2 regions of the Paenibacillus sp. Pae15 genome follow, and region 2 is predicted to be linked to the other one. Evidence: a T-box and tRNA genes for the amino acid it is inferred to sense, from the RefSeq annotation. Region 2 holds a T-box; the other holds one or more tRNA genes.
The links. A T-box is a leader RNA that pairs with one kind of tRNA and senses whether it is charged. The one in region 2 lies ahead of NR121_RS02895 (valine--tRNA ligase), so its partner is inferred to be a tRNA-Val.
Positions count from the first base shown of each region.

Region 1: it has a tRNA-Val gene. The T-box ahead of NR121_RS02895 (valine--tRNA ligase) is inferred to sense a tRNA for this amino acid. The anticodon was not compared.

Region 1 covers NZ_JALJRM010000010.1:159,716-167,664, reverse strand. The annotation lists gene NR121_RS11190 (O-antigen ligase family protein) at 1-1,203, opposite strand, end outside; gene NR121_RS11185 (acyltransferase) at 1,583-2,170, opposite strand; gene NR121_RS11180 (hypothetical protein) at 2,398-2,571, opposite strand; partial or broken gene NR121_RS11175 (transposase) at 3,088-3,896, shown strand; tRNA gene NR121_RS11170 (tRNA-Val) at 3,979-4,051, opposite strand; gene NR121_RS25315 (DUF3973 domain-containing protein) at 4,270-4,434, shown strand; gene NR121_RS11165 (hypothetical protein) at 4,448-4,696, opposite strand; gene NR121_RS11160 (hypothetical protein) at 4,847-5,005, shown strand; gene NR121_RS11155 (DUF2905 domain-containing protein) at 5,018-5,239, shown strand; gene NR121_RS11145 (VOC family protein) at 5,692-6,087, opposite strand; gene NR121_RS11140 (spore germination protein GerPE) at 6,284-6,670, opposite strand; gene NR121_RS11135 (hypothetical protein) at 6,673-6,852, opposite strand; gene gerPC (spore germination protein GerPC) at 6,830-7,456, opposite strand; gene NR121_RS11125 (spore germination protein GerPB) at 7,471-7,689, opposite strand; gene NR121_RS11120 (spore germination protein) at 7,694-7,930, opposite strand.
Region 2 covers NZ_JALJRM010000002.1:242,242-250,190, reverse strand. The annotation lists gene NR121_RS02900 (bifunctional folylpolyglutamate synthase/dihydrofolate synthase) at 1-1,005, opposite strand, end outside; gene NR121_RS02895 (valine--tRNA ligase) at 1,013-3,685, opposite strand; T-box leader at 3,793-4,048, opposite strand; gene NR121_RS02890 (LysM peptidoglycan-binding domain-containing protein) at 4,203-5,312, opposite strand; gene NR121_RS02885 (RluA family pseudouridine synthase) at 5,417-6,289, opposite strand; gene NR121_RS02880 (hypothetical protein) at 6,286-6,453, opposite strand; gene NR121_RS02875 (phosphodiester glycosidase family protein) at 6,655-7,949, shown strand, end outside.

The DNA.
Region 1 (7,949 bases), on a different contig from region 2:
AGAAAGCAGAGCGAGTATTATAAAAAACAGCGTTCCAATACTGCTGTACGCGGTCAATTCGTAGGTGTTCATGTTCAACAATAAGGCCACCAAACAGAGTTTTAACAGTGTTGCTTTTGTTTTGAATAACAAAATCAGAATGACTGATAGAAAAAGAACGAACCCAATCATGCCGGACTCATACAATATTTTGATGAAATTATTGTCGAGCACTCCTGTAATATGACGAATACTTACACCCGCACCAGGGGATAGACCAAAGAGCATGATGGCACCGAATTCGTGAAAAGCGTCCCAAATATTAGAAATCACACTGAAACGATGGCTATAAGACTCATCATCCGTTCGAGCGATACGGGTAACGAAAGATTGCCATATCCCGGTTTGATACAGTACGGCGAATATCGCAACACACAAGAGGCCAAATCTAAATATCAGTTTAAAGCTAATTTTAATCTTGTAAGCTATCAAAAATAGTACGAGCACAATGGTCGTGGCGAAAATGTTTCCGCGCGAGAAACTGGTCAATAGCCCAAAAGAGAGGATGAGGGCACTGATAATATACCATTTTGCCCCCTTCCCACTCCGCCGTAGCTCAACAATCATCCCGAGCGCCATAATGAGCCCAACCATGCAGACCGTTCCAAGTGCCAATGGTTCCCCTTGAAAGCCAAACGAACGGGTGACTCGGTCTCCCGCAGCAAAAAAGCCCCTTTCACGCAATAGATATTCTTCGATCAACAACGGTTGCCGGGTGATAAACTGCGAAATTGCCAAGATGGCATTGAACGTACTCAGAAAAATGACAATTTTTATCATTTTGTTCTTAAAAGACTCATAATTTGTGGTGAGCAAATACACTGCAAAAAACACACCAAAATTCATGATTAGCATAAACACGAGGGAATTGATTCGGAAATATCCTTCCCCCATCACGACGGATAGATAGGACGAAAATAAGATACAGAAAAGGTAAGCCGACATGATCAACACCGGGAATTTAGACAACGCCATTGTTTTTGCCCGAGAGATCATCAAACAAATGAACGAAAGATACATCGCACATAACACCAATACCTTATCCGGCGAGAACGTTCCAATCGGAGTAGATACTTGATAGAACACGGTTGCTTTGCTGTCCGGGATAAGACATACCACCGTGACGAATAAGAATGCGACTAGCGTTAAGGTTTTATTAGGCACCAACAAAACGATTCACTCCCTGGTACATTATGTATCTGTTTTATTTTATATATGGTACATTTTGTATCCTACTTACGAATCAATCATATCACACTTTTCACAAAAATGGGTATATTTTCATATGAATATTTACAAAATTCGGCAGGACTTATTGAACATTAACCTCATACGGGCAATACGCACGCCCTAGTCGGATGTGTGCAAGTGAAACTTTGGTTTGCATCCGACGTAAGAGGTATGATCTTGCAACCACCGCTGCACCTCCGAAAAAAATAAGAACACTCGCCCGTTAACTCCGAGCAGGTGTTCTTATTAGTAAGCCTATGGACTTTATTAGTTAAAGATTGCACACGGGTTTCGTGTGGATCATTAAGTAGTCTTACAACCAGTGTATATTGCTTTTGACTACTTTCGCAGGAACTCCAGCTACAACGGAATTTGGAGGAACATCTCTTGTAACCAGTGCTCCGGCTGCAATAACCGCCCCGTCACCAATAGTTACTCCCTTTAAGATGGTTGCTTTACATCCAATCCAAACCTTATTTCCAATAGTTACAGACGCTGTATCACTATTCCCTTCAATTGAATGATAATCCGTGTCCATTATAGTAACATCCCACGAAATCGCACAATCGCTACCTATTGTAACATTGTCCTTACACATAATTTCTGTTCTGCGATTAATATAAGTACGGTCCCCAATTGAAATAACGGCGTGGTCGGTATCTAGGTAAAAACCTACATTATGGTATAGCAGTACATTATCACCTAAAATCAGCTTAGAATTTTTCCTTGCCGATACTTTTACTTTCCCCGCTACACGCAGAAATTCACCGCATTGTTCCGTTTTTTTCCTAAATAAAAATCCCTTCATTAGCCTGACAATCAACACTGGCAATGATTTTAGGGATTTTTTACTGCTAAAGATATTTTCTTTTTTAGGGTAAATACTTCCGATAGCTGGCATACTCCCACCGCCTCAACCTATGATTATCTATATAAAGTAAATTTTATAGGAATCCGCGTCGATTTTCCACTAATTTTTTCCTTTCATGGTTATAGACTAGACACCGTTTGTACGAATCTTTGCAGAAGACCACTCTTCGCCCTTTTTCCGGGCATAAAAAATACCCCGGATCGGCTCGGGGTTGAGTCTTAATAATATCCCTATAAATCTCCCAATGGTGAAATCCATCACTGTTGCCGTGTCATCAAGGTATAACCCTTTCCTTCACATTCATCGCAATTAATAAAAACGTCTAATGCGCCAGTACCGCCGCAAGCTTTACAAATTATCATGTTTTCCTTGTCGGTGTCAGGTTTCTTACCTATAAACCATTCTACAAACCACTCTTTTATCTTAGTCATAACGCTGCTCCGAGCCAATTGAAAATCCCCCTTGTCATATTACATCTAGAGATTCTCAATCCATTTTAACACCGAGTTGAAAATTTTATATCAATTTGTTATCTAATTATGATCAAATTATTATCAATTTATTACCGAATTTCTTCATCAACAAGCGTGAGGGTAGACATGTTGTTATGTCGCTAAAGATGAGAGAAAACCATAAACGGATAGCTGAGCGTATGGATGGTCAAGCGTGAAGATGTTGGACTGGTATGCTCACATTACACCGTACATGCAGAAGGAAACTGCGGACGCATTCGGGAAATGTTCTTTTCGGCACCAATTGCCATTTGGACGTCTTATGAAAAGTACATAAAAAGCAAAAAAACTTGATTCCTCATTTTCAGGCTGTCGAGAAAGTCTCGATAGCTTTCTTTATACTAAAAAAATTTAATATAGGTAACACATGAACTAGACGGTGAAGAGCATGCTTCGTTCTAATAACGGTAAACAAAATCCTATGAATTTGTATCTATCGAAGATCTCGTTCCTCAAGATCACATGCTTCGCAAGATCGACAAATACATCAGCTTTGAATTCATTAGAGAAAAAGTAAAGCCTCTGTACTGCGAAGATAACGGGAGACCGGCCATTGTTCCTGTGATCCTCTTTAAGATGATCTTTCTCGGCTACTTTTACGGCAATCGTTCGGAGCGGCGCTTAGAACAAGATATTCAAACCAAGCGTATCGTTGGTTTCTTGGTAGTGTTCAAAACTAATTAGCGAAAATTGTTCAAAAGGTCTTGACGGTTACAACAGATCGCGTTCCAGACCACACAACCATTAGTTGGAACCGACGCAAACGGTTCAAGGATACAGCGATCTTCCAAGAGGTGTTCGATGAAATCGTCCTTCAAGCCGTTCAACATCGAATGGTCGGAGGTAGGGTTCTCATCTCAGACTCCACGCATATTAAAGCCAACGCCAACAAACACAAGTTCACGAAACAACAGGTGCTGCAAAACACGAAGGATTACATAGAGGAACTCAACGACGCGGTGGAGGAGGATCGCAAGAATCATGGAAAAAGCTCTAAAACCAAGAGAGGAAGTGATCGAGCATAAGGAAATTAAAGTGAGCAAGACAGATCCCGAAAGTGGCTATATGGTTAGAGAAGGAAAGCCCGAAGGATTTTATTATTTAGACCATCGTACCGTCGATATGAACTACAACATCATTACGGATGTACATGCACTGCTTACGTTGAACGATTGGACCGACAGGTAAAGCGTTTCGGCTTTAAAGTCGAAGCCGTAGCTCTGGATTCGGGTTATTTAACCAATTATCCAAGTAGCTCCTCTATGAAACCACATTATAAATTATCACAAAATAAAAAAGCCCTTGAATATCAAGGACTTTTTGGGATGACCTGTAGTGGGCTCGAACCACTGACCCCCACCCTGTCAAGATGGTGCTCTCCCAGCTGAGCTAACAAGTCATAACATCAAATATTATTTCTGCGTATATAATACCAATCTCATGAGTAAAAGTCAACACTTTTTAGACAGCACTTTTTTTCTTCCGCTCGCCTTTCTATCGTTCCATTTAAATATGAAAAAAATTTAGAAAAATCTATAAAAAAAATGTGTCTTAAATCACAATTTTGGGCATATAATATGTCTATAATTGTCACATCGACGCGAAAGGAGATCATTTATGTACTATTGCATTGCATGTAATAAGGTGCATCCTCCCTTGTCAACAAAGAATGAAATAATTTTTAAGACCGGCTTTCATTACATTAATTCTACTATGTACAGCGCCGGAATATGCAAGGCTGTCCCCGAACCGGAGGAATTGCAAAAATCAGTGACAGCCTAAGCCAGGCAAGCACTCATTCGTTGACGGGAGCTTTCCCGTCTTTTGTATTGTGATTCATCCATACCCGTACGGTTAGTACGATAGTCAAGATCACCAGCCCGGCAAAGCATACAACGCCTGCCGATACATACAGCCAGTCGGAAAGGGTTGGCTGCGGATCCTCCCCGGCACATGCACAGGCCAAGGATGGCTTTACATAGGACATCCCTAACCATAGCAAGGGCAATAGATATATGAACATTTTATACATCTGTCTTTTCATATCGTTCTCCTCTTCTTTTCAAGCGCCAGTACGTTCCTAATAGAGTAGACGGGAGACATCCGACGAAGGTTCCGCATCCAAAAAAGTGGTGTTTTCAACAACCCTTTTCGTGTAAAATAAAGCATATAACCCTTACAGGAGGCAATTTCTATGAAAATTGTGATTTCTGCATCCGAGGCGATGGAAAAGGGAGTATGGATTGAACTGCTCAAGCTTTTCGGCAGAGACAAGGATGAGGATTTTTTGCCTAATGAAGAGTTCATTTTAACAGAAGAACAAGCGGTGCAGTTAAAGCTGATTACAAAATAAGGAGCGGCAAGTATGGATTCGATTCCCAAGCTGTTGATCTGGGGCGGAGTGGTTATGATCGTCGTCGGACTCCTGTGGTCCGTAGGCGGAAAATTTTTGAATCTTGGCCGGCTTCCGGGCGACATTGTCGTGGAGAAAGAGAATGTAAAATTTTATTTTCCGATAGTTACGTGTATTGTGATCAGTGTCGTCTTATCGCTCGGCATGATGGTCATCCGTTGGTTTACAAAATAAGGCGCCCCTTACGGGATGCCTTATGGACATGAAACCTGCTATTTCCGTTTCCCATTCCTTGAACTCCAATCGATGGAGCTATCTTTCGGTTCGGTTATGTTGATATTTTCGTTGCGTACCATCTGAGATAAATCATCGATCGTTTGATCGAGGAGTTCCCCCTTGTGTTTGGAAAATAACCGGCGCCTTTCTTTAAGCAGAATCTCCAGTATCAGTTTTTTTTGACTCTTGCTGAACAGCATAACGTTGTTCACCTAGCTTTTAGTTTTTTTCTCAAACGCCATGCACGGCTTTCCTGAGGATCGCTTTACCAATGCCGAAGGCAGGTCGTTCGTCTTGAATCCGTAGAATCGGCAGCCTCTGGGAAAGCCCGGGTCCCATGTCACATAAAAGTATTTACACAAAAAGCAATTTATTCTCTCTTGAACGGCAGCGTTGTCGTTCTTCATGCATCAACTCGAGCGGGTGGATTGAAAGAATTCGATCCATTCTCCATCCGGTCCGTAGAAGAAGAAATATCTTGAACCGTTAGGCAGTGTCGTAATTTCTTGATCGATGAGCTCAACGTCCATCCGGCTAATCCGGGCCCACTCTTCTTCAATGTCATCGACCGTGAATGCAAGGTGATGCACCTTGCCCTCCTGCGGAAGCCCGTCGTTATAGCCTTGAATCAGTTCCAGCTCCGTTTCGCCAGCCTGTCCGAAGCCGAGGAAAGCAAGCTTGATCACTCCATTCGAATGATCCAGCTTATCTTTCAACTCTAATCCGACCACTTCTTTATAGAATCGAACCGAAGTATCGATGTCCTTTACCATGACACCGACATGTTCTACCTTTCTGCCTGCCAAGTTATTCCGCTCCTCTCTTCATTCATCCTATTCCCATCTATTATATCATAAATCAACATTAGGCTGGAGTCCCGGCGATGCTGTTCACGCCATTTATGAGTCCGCGGCCATATGCTGTTTGGTAGTTTCATCTTCCCGCTTGTTCTGAAACATTACAAAAACAAAAAACAAAGACCCGTTCCCGGGTCTCAAATGTCTACTTTGGCCGTAAGCCGCGGAGCAGCTGCCGGATATGCTTGATTCGGGATTCCGAGCGGATCGATATAATCGATCCAATCTGGACTAAAGAGGATGTGGAAATGGCCAGCACCTCCACATTATTGACATGTATAGCACCTGAAACCTGATGTGTGGACATATGAACTTCACGCGCTTGTCTCGGTACCGGGAGAGGCGCCGAGAAAATCGGGTACGCTTTGAGATTGCCTTCCTTCCCGTGATACGCAGGAATCTCCCGATGAACCGCTAAAGCGAGAGTTACCGGCGAGAAGTCTCCCAGATCCCCTGCATTCAAGGCGGAAGCATAACCGATATTATAAATCATGACCCGGTTTACCACCGAGGTCCTGACCGGGAGCGCCATGCTCATTCCTCCAGAGGCAGCGGTTCGAGAGGCCCGATAATCAGCGACTCCGGCGGGGTATCGAACACACTGGACAAATAGATGACCTGCGTATCGCCTATGAGAAAAACGGACGAACTGGCAACAGCGGTCACCTTCACATTCCCGACGTTAAGCGCCTTATTTTCCACCTTTAGAATCATTCGCAGCGCCCCCCTCTTGATTCATTTTCATTACATACTGCTTCATCGCCAAACGGATATCTCCAATGACTTTATCCGTAATGATCTGCTCCTGCTCCATCGTAAGCACCGCCTGCTTCGGGTCTACCATCGAATCCAAATAATACTCGATCCTCTGTGCGGCTTGCCCTTTTAAATCTCCGATGACAAAATCCGAAAAGTCCTGACCGAACTCCACCCCATACATGGCTTCAAGGTCGGCCAGCTCCTCAGGGCAGGATCGCCGCAAATAATCATAGACCTGTTTCTGAATGCGGGCAAAGGATTCCGATCGGGCTGTATTGGTTCCGATGGCCTGCCCTCCTGCCGTGGCGTCATCCAATGATTGAGCCCCTAAGCCTGTCGGGGACAAGCCTACATTTAATGTGCCTTCCAATGTTTCCACTTTTAATTGGTCGAATTTGTATTCAATCCTTTCGATAGTCACCCCTCGCTGCCCCTTTAGCGAATCCAGTTCTCGTTCAATGAGTTCGATACGTCCCTCCAAATTCCGGATGCGTTCGGTTTGCCACCTCAAATACTCGTTTAACTGATGAAAGTAAGACTCAGGGTAGGATGAATTCATCGAATATTCCTCCGTTAACGGGAAGGTGTAGGAAGAGGCACAAAAGGTACGGCGGACGGAACCGCAAACGTCCCTCCCAATTCAGGAGCAGGTCCGGTAAACCCTCCCGTATTATACAAATTCGCCAAGGCGCGAATCGTTCCGGCTGTTCCGATCTGAACTACGGACGAATTCGTCACCGCGCCGATTCTGAGCTGGTGTATGACGATATTCTGATGAATGGTCAGCTGCATAGAATTAGACGACACCTGCCTTATCCGCCGAGGAAATGTTGGAATCGAATACGTCATTATCATAAGTATTGGTCGAACTGACTACATTGTAGGTTCTTACATTTTCGCCGGTATTAAAAGAACCTGCCCCTGCAAAGGTTTTGGCTATCGTCTTGGGAGCCAATTGGATCGCGTCGCCGATGTGCACTACGGAGCCTGTACCTACACTCACAATCTTAATTGCACCCACGATGGCCGGCATGGCAGCAACACCTTACCCG
Region 2 (7,949 bases):
TTCGGCTCCCTCCGGATTGTGCGCGCCGTCGATCAAAATCCTCGGTTTCGCAGATATCATTTCAAGACGTCCGGCCCACTGCGTCCGTTTCATAGCGAGATACAGAGCCTCATCGTCTACAATGAAAGCATAATATTGACGCAGGACTTCAATCGTCATCAGAGTGACGGATGCATTCTCGATTTGATGCAACCCGTTCAAAGAGATCTTCACGTCCGGTATGTCCCGGAACAATCCCCGGAAGTGAAACGTCTGTTCATCTTCTTTTGACGAGACCGTATCATAGCGGAATTCCCGCCCCAGCAAATACAGCTTGCTGTTCTTTTCTTTGGCCTTCCGCTCAATGACATCCACAACCTCCGGCTGCTTCACCGCACTTACGACCGGAACGCCGGACTTGATGATGCCCGCTTTCTCCGCTGCGATTTGTTCCAGCGTTTCTCCCAAATAATCCATGTGATCATAACCGATGTTGGTGATCACCGAAACCAGCGGAGTAACGATATTGGTCGAATCCAATCGTCCGCCCAGGCCCGTTTCCCAAACGACGAAGTCGGGATAGGCCATACGCGCAAAATATTCAATCGCCGCAACGGTGGAAATCTCGAACATCGAGGGCTGCCCGTACTCTGCCGCCACTTGGTCGACCACGGGCTTGATTTTATTGATGACCTGAAGCAGATCTTCGTCGGATATGTTCTGCCCATTGATTCGGATGCGCTCGTTATAGCTCTCGATATAAGGGGACGTGAAGGTCCCCACATCGTATCCGCACTGGCGAATCACTTCCGACAGATAGGCGCATACCGAGCCTTTGCCGTTCGTTCCGGCCACATGGATAAATTTTAACCGGCGATGCGGATAATCGAGCAGCTCCATGAGCTTCTCCATCCGTTCCAAACCCGGCTTGATGCCCGCCAGCGGAATGTATCTTACGAGCCAGTCCACCGCTTCCTTAGCCGTCTGGAACGATCCTGCCGGAGCAGATTGCCTGTCTTCGCTCATCGCAAGTTCACCCTTTCAGCTCCGCCAGACGGGCATTCACTTTATCCCGTTTATCGGCGTAATCGGCAAGCTTTGCCTTTTCTTCTTCGATCACTTTAGCCGGAGCCTTCGCTATAAAGCCTTGGTTTGACAGCTTTTTCTCGATGCGGGCCACCTCGTTATGAAGCGTCCCGAGTTCTTTTTCCAGCCGCGCGATTTCCTGAGCGATATCGATCAGGCCCGCCAGCGGCAAGTACAGCTCCGCTCCGGTTACAATTCCTGTCATCGCTTTGTCCGGAGACGTTAACTCCAAATTGATTTCCAGAGATGACGTATTGCAGAACCGGCGCACATATTCTTCGTTGCGCTGCAGGATGGCAAGGAATTCGGCGCCGGCCGGCTTCACAAGCAAATCCACCTTCTTGCTCATCGGCACGTTCACTTCGGCGCGGATGTTGCGGACGGTACGGATGATATCCATCAGCAGCTCCATTTCGCGAACAGCCTCCGGAGCCTCAAAGCGCGCTTCGAATGCCGGCCAGGCAGCCAGCGTGATGGTCTCGCCTTCATGCGGCAAATGCTGCCAGATCTCTTCGCTGATGAACGGCATGAACGGGTGGATCAAGCGCTGAGTCCGGTCAAGCACATAAGCGAGTACGGATTTCGTCGTCTTCTTGGCCGCCTCATCGTTTCCGTACAAGGACAGCTTGCTGAATTCGATATACCAGTCGCACAGATCATCCCAAATGAAGTTGTACAGCAGACGTCCCGTTTCGCCGAACTCATATGCATCAATCAGTCTCGTCACATCCCGCACGGTTTCGTTCAAACGGTGCAGTATCCACCGGTCCGCCGTACTCAGTTCTCCGCTCAAATCGATATCGGAAACTTTGAAATCTCCGAGATTCATCAGCGCAAAACGCGATGCGTTCCAAATTTTATTCGCAAAGTTACGTGCCTGCTCTACCTTCTCCCAACGGAAGCGAAGATCCTGCCCCGGCGTAGAGCCTGTTGAAATCATAAAGCGCATCGCATCGGCGCCGTATTTCTCAATGACTTCAAGCGGGTCAACGCCGTTGCCGAGCGATTTGGACATTTTACGCCCTTCCGCATCGCGCACCAAACCGTGAATGAGCACATCCTTGAAAGGTATGCTGTCCGTGAACTCCAGTCCGCTGAAAATCATGCGGGCGACCCAGAAATAAATAATATCGTAGCCCGTTACCAGCAGGTCCGTCGGGTAATAACGCTTCATGTCTTCCGTTTGTTCCGGCCAGCCGAGAGTAGAAAACGGCCACAGCGCGGAGCTGAACCAGGTATCAAGCACATCGTCATCCTGCTTTAGGTGTGTGCCGCCGCACTTCGGACACACGGTCGCATCTTCGCGGGAGACGATGATCTCGCTGCAGTCGCCGCAGTACCACGCCGGAATCCGGTGGCCCCACCAAAGTTGGCGCGAAATGCACCAGTCGCGCACGTTCTCGATCCAGTGCAAATAGATTTTTTCAAACCGGTCCGGCACAAAATGGACGCCTTGTGCGGATTTCTGGGCCTCTACGGCACGCTCCGCCAGCGGCTTCATTTTCACAAACCACTGCGTCGACAAATATGGCTCCACGACGGCGCCGCTGCGTTCGCTGTGGCCGACCTGATGCACATGCTCTTCGATTTTGATCAGCACACCCAGCTCTTTCATATCGGCAACGATTTGCTTGCGGCAATCGAAGCGGTCGAGCCCCTGATATTTTCCCGCGTTCGCATTCATGGAGCCGGATTCGTCCATCACGAGCACCTGCGGCAAATCGTGGCGCTTGCCCACCTCAAAATCGTTCGGGTCATGCGCCGGCGTAATCTTGACGGCGCCGCTTCCGAATTCTTTTTCCACATACTCGTCGGCGATAATCGGAATTTCTCTTCCGATGATCGGCAGGACAAGCGTTTTTCCGATCAGGTGCTTGTAACGCTCATCCTCCGGATGCACCGCCACCGCGGTATCGCCCAGCATGGTTTCCGGACGCGTCGTCGCCACGACGATATATTCATCGCTGTCTTTGACCGGATATTTTAAATGGTAGAGCGCACCCTGCACTTCTTTGTACTCCACTTCAATATCCGATAGCGCCGTACGGGCGGCCGGGTCCCAGTTGATGATATATTTGCCGCGATAGATCAGGCCCTTTTCATATAGACGCACGAATACTTCGCGCACCGCCTTGGACAATCCTGCGTCCAGCGTAAACCGTTCTCTGGAATAGTCCAGCGAGAAGCCCATTTTGGCCCACTGCTCACGGATCGTACCGGCATAATGCTCCTTCCATTCCCATACTTTCTCCAGGAATTTCTCCCGGCCGAGATCGTAACGCGTCACGCCTTCCTCGCGAAGCTTTTGTTCCACCTTCGTTTGGGTAGCGATTCCCGCATGATCGGAGCCCGGAAGCCATAACGCGTCATAGCCCTGCATCCGTTTGGTCCGAATCATGATGTCCTGCAGTGTAAAATCCAGCGCATGGCCGATATGCAGCATACCGGTCACGTTCGGCGGCGGAATGACGATCGTGTAAGGCTTCGCGTCCTTACGCTGTCCCGCTTGAAAATAGCCGCCCTTCAGCCAGTAATCATACCATTTTTTCTCGGATTCTTTGGGATCGTACGTTGTCGGCATCGACGCAGCCGGCGCCGCCGCTTGTTTTGTTTCATCCATAACCAGCAATACCTCCATATGCTTTCGAATTCAGTTGGGGCTATATGTCGCAGGGACGCATCTTTCGCATAAACGCATCACCGCAGCACATCAAAAAACCTTTCGCCGCAAAGGACGAAAGGCTCTCGCTTCCGTGGTACCACCTTTATTCCGTACTTAGGCATAAATTCTCGCGGAGTCCTCTCCGGTCAAAATACGGCACTCAAACAGATAACGGCTGTAACCGGCCGAATCTAGGGTTCGCTTTCAATTCGGCAACTCCGGGGCGACTTCAACAGGTACGTCCTGCGGAACCTTCCAGCCTCTTGCCGGCTCCGCTCTCTGAAGGGTTCGCTGTCTACTATTCCCTTTCAACGTTATTACTGCATCTATGCGTACTATGATAAACAATCATCAGGTGAGAGTCAATACAAGAACCGTTTTTACTCCCGCCTATTCTGAGACTGGCCTTATGACAAGTATAACCAAAAAAATCCCCGTTCAAGCCTGTTTAGGCCGGATCGGGGATTTTTGAGCCTTATTTTGGTATGTAGACAATTTGTCCTTCCGTTAATTCGCCTTCTCCGAGCCGGTTGTAGAGCGCGATTTCTCTCGGATTCAGATCATAGCGTTTGGCAATCGTTTCAAGCGTTTCTTCCTTTTGCACAATGCACATCCGAAGCTTCTTGAATTGCTGCTGCTCGCGATCGGAATGAAGGAGCAAATTTTTCCATTCTGCTTTTTCGGAAGGCGACAGCTCCTGCTGCGTCGGCTGTCCATCCTCCGGCGGCCTTGAATCCGATTTTTTGGAAGCAAAATTCAACAGCGACGCCAGCCCAAAGGATTTGTAGACCGGCTCCGTGGAGGATTCGGGTGCTTCAGACGTTTTTTTGCTGCCAACGGCGACTTTCAATTCTTTTTTCTCATCCGTATCGGTCTCCGCTTCAGCGGCAAAGTCTTCCGTCTTGGCGTCCTCCGCAGCTTTGAGATCCTGCACCGGCTTTTCTTCCGGCTTGGCGGTGTCCGCAGCTTTGGGCTCCTGTACCGGCTTTTCTTCCTTTACCGGTTCACTGGTTTTGGCAACCGGTTCGTGCCGGTTGATTGGCTCATCCGCCTCCTGCCGCACCTCCGATGCCGGAGCTTGTTCCCTTTGAGGGATGGCCTCTGCAGCGGAATTTATGGCCGACGGCCATTCATCCTGTACTCCCGAACGGTGCTCCGAGACCTCGTGAATAAACACGACCTCTTCTTCGGCTTCCCTCCAGGGTTCGGATTCCGATCTCGAAACGATCTCGATGCCTCCAAGCGACAATACCCCCGTCACATTCAAGCTTCGCTCCGACAGCAAATCCACGTCGAAATTTTCGATTTCAACGGCAATGTCCTCGACATGCTGTACACGATTCAGCGGCAGCGTAATTTCTACCGGAATTAAATGCTGCAGCGTCTGTTCCGGCCGATCATGCTCATCGACGTACGTCCCCGTCAAAAGCAAATTGCCGCGAAGCACGGCTTGTTCTCCTTGTGGAAGCACTTGAATGTGAGGAGTCAGCTCTACCCCTTCCAGTTCCTTGATACCCAGCACACCTTCGGATAAATGTACACGCTCGTAAATGTCAAACCTAATCCCGTTATGCTGATTCGTCAAAGTAACTTCCTCCCTTCCCTATTGCACCTTTCCGTAAAAAAGAAAAGATCGTCAGCGCATTGGTCTTTACAATTTATATGGCTGCTGCGGGAGGAGCATGACTACTATTTTTTCAATTGTTCATAAAGAGCCGCAAAGTCTTCGGGCCAAGGCGCGCGCACCTGCACCCTTTCGCCCGTGAGCGGCTCCGGAAACATCAGCACATCCCCGTGCAGCGCTTGCCTGGCCATGCCCGCCGCCCGGCCGCCGTAAAGCAGGTCTCCCAACAGGGGATGTCCCAAATGGCTCATGTGAACGCGGATTTGGTGCGTTCTGCCCGTCTCCAGCCTTAATCGTACAAGCGAGGCAGAACGCAACCTTTCCAAAACCTCGTAACGTGTCACTGCCGCATCCCCCGTTCGGGATACCCGTCTTCTTGTCGCATGGTGCCTGTCGCGTCCGATCGGCGCGTCGATCATGCCGCTGTTGTCGGAAGGATGTCCTTGAACCAGAGCGACGTATATCCGCTCTACGCGTTTGTCCCGCATCGCTTCATCCAACCGATATTGCGCCCATTCGTTCTTGGCCGCCAGCACCGGTCCTGTCGTATCCTCGTCCAGCCGGTGAATAGGTCGCGGACGGCAGCGCTGTCCCGTCGATTCCAGATGCCAACCCAGCGCGTGAAGCAGCGTACCGGACTCCCCCTCCCGCGTAGGATGCACCTTCATACCCGGCGGCTTGTTTACCACAAGGCTGAAATCGTCCTCATACAGCACTTCGATGTCCGCCCATTCCGGCTCATATTGGAGCGTTTCCTCGGGAAACAAGCGGAGCATCACCCTGCGTCCTTTCCATTGAATACCGCCGGAACGGTTCAGCTTTGAAAGAAATCGGCCGCCTATCGTTTCAACCAGTTCCTCGCGGATATCTTCTATGGAATGCACGTCCCGTTTGACAGTCCATTCAAGCCACTCCCCTTTGCGGCGTCGCGCATTCATCTCGTGGAATCCTCCTTGGCACCGTCGGCAGCAAGATGCTTTCGGCGGCGTTTCCGCTCCATCCCCGCCGCCGCCATGATGACCAAAAGCAGGACAAAGAACAGCCCCATGACGATGATCATTTCCAGGGTAATTCCATAAAAACTGTATTTTTTCAAGAGCACGTAACTTCCTCCATCCGTTGACCTATCGTCAATTTTACCAAAACGCAGCTTTTTCTCAAAGCAGTTATACTTCCGGGACTTCCTCTATTTTGCTATATCAAATCTCTATTCATGGTTTCTTTATTATGATAGAATGTGAGAAAAATATATGATTTGACCTATGTTCATTTTCCATTACATCAATAACAGGAGAGACTTCGATTGGTTACTGTCTTGCGGACCATTCGTAACTGGGGCAGGCTGAAGAGAACGCTGTTTGGGGTCGCTCTGTTCGCCTTTGGGGTCTCCAGTTTTTTATTTTTAACCAAGCCGGGAAGCGAAATAAGGGAACGGCTCGCAGAAACGGTCATTACCACGCAGCACCGGAGCTGGGCCTGGATTTTTGTCGGAGCCGAGCGGCGGGACTTACTGGTTCAAAAAATGCAGAACGCGATTGAGGATGCCGCCAGGGAAAAGCAGGATCTGAGCATGGTGAACATCGGAAACCGCCGCTCCGCAGACGAACTGATTAAAGTAGAGGATATTTCGGGACCGTTATGGAAAGGAAAAAAGATGTACGTATACGATCCCAAATCGATCCGCGTCATGACCCCATCCAAACCTGGGGAAGGGGAACGAATCACGTCCATGGTTACCCGTACCGGTGCTGTAGCCGGCGTCAACGGAGGTAGCTTCGATGATCCGGAGGGACTGGGCAACGGCTTTGCGGCCATCGGTGTCATCATTTCGGGCGGCGATATCGTCTTCACGGATCAAGACGGAAGTATTCCGCAGCATATTGTCGGCTTTACCAGGGAAGGGAAGCTAGTCGTCGGCAAATATAATATTTTCGAGCTGAGGGATATGGGGGTATCCGAAGCCGTTTCGTTTTATCCAAGGCTGATTGCTAACGGCAAGCCGCTTATTACAAGCGGCGACGGCGGATGGGGCCGTGCGCCGCGGACAGCCGTCGGGCAAAGAACCGACGGAACCGTCATCTTCATCGTCATCGACGGCCGCCAGGCGAACAGCGTAGGAGCCACCTTGAAGGAGGTTCAAGATTTGCTTCTCAACGAAGGGGCTGTCAACGCCGGAAATCTGGATGGCGGAGCCTCCTCCGAGATGGTAGTCGGGGGCGAACTGATTACCCATCCGTCCAGCCGCTATGGCGAGCGCAGACTGCCGTCCGCGTTTCTCGTTTATGACAATCCGTCATCCGTTGTCGCCAACCGTGTCTGGGACGGCATCGATAAAATCGATCCGGGCGGCTCCCATGACCATCCCGAATATTTGCGGGAGCAGGCGGAGAAGAAAGCCCGCCAACAGCAAACCCGTGCTGCCGTACCTGCCAAATCCCCGGGCGGTGAAAAAGCGAAAAGCGAGCCCGCATCAGCAGAGACCAAGCCCGCAGCGGGCGGAAATCAGCGGGACGACAGCGGCAAAGCCCGCACCGCCGCCGGAACGGCGCCGCCAAAGCAAAGCGGTGCCCATGAGGGAGACGCTTCCTCCCCTTCGCC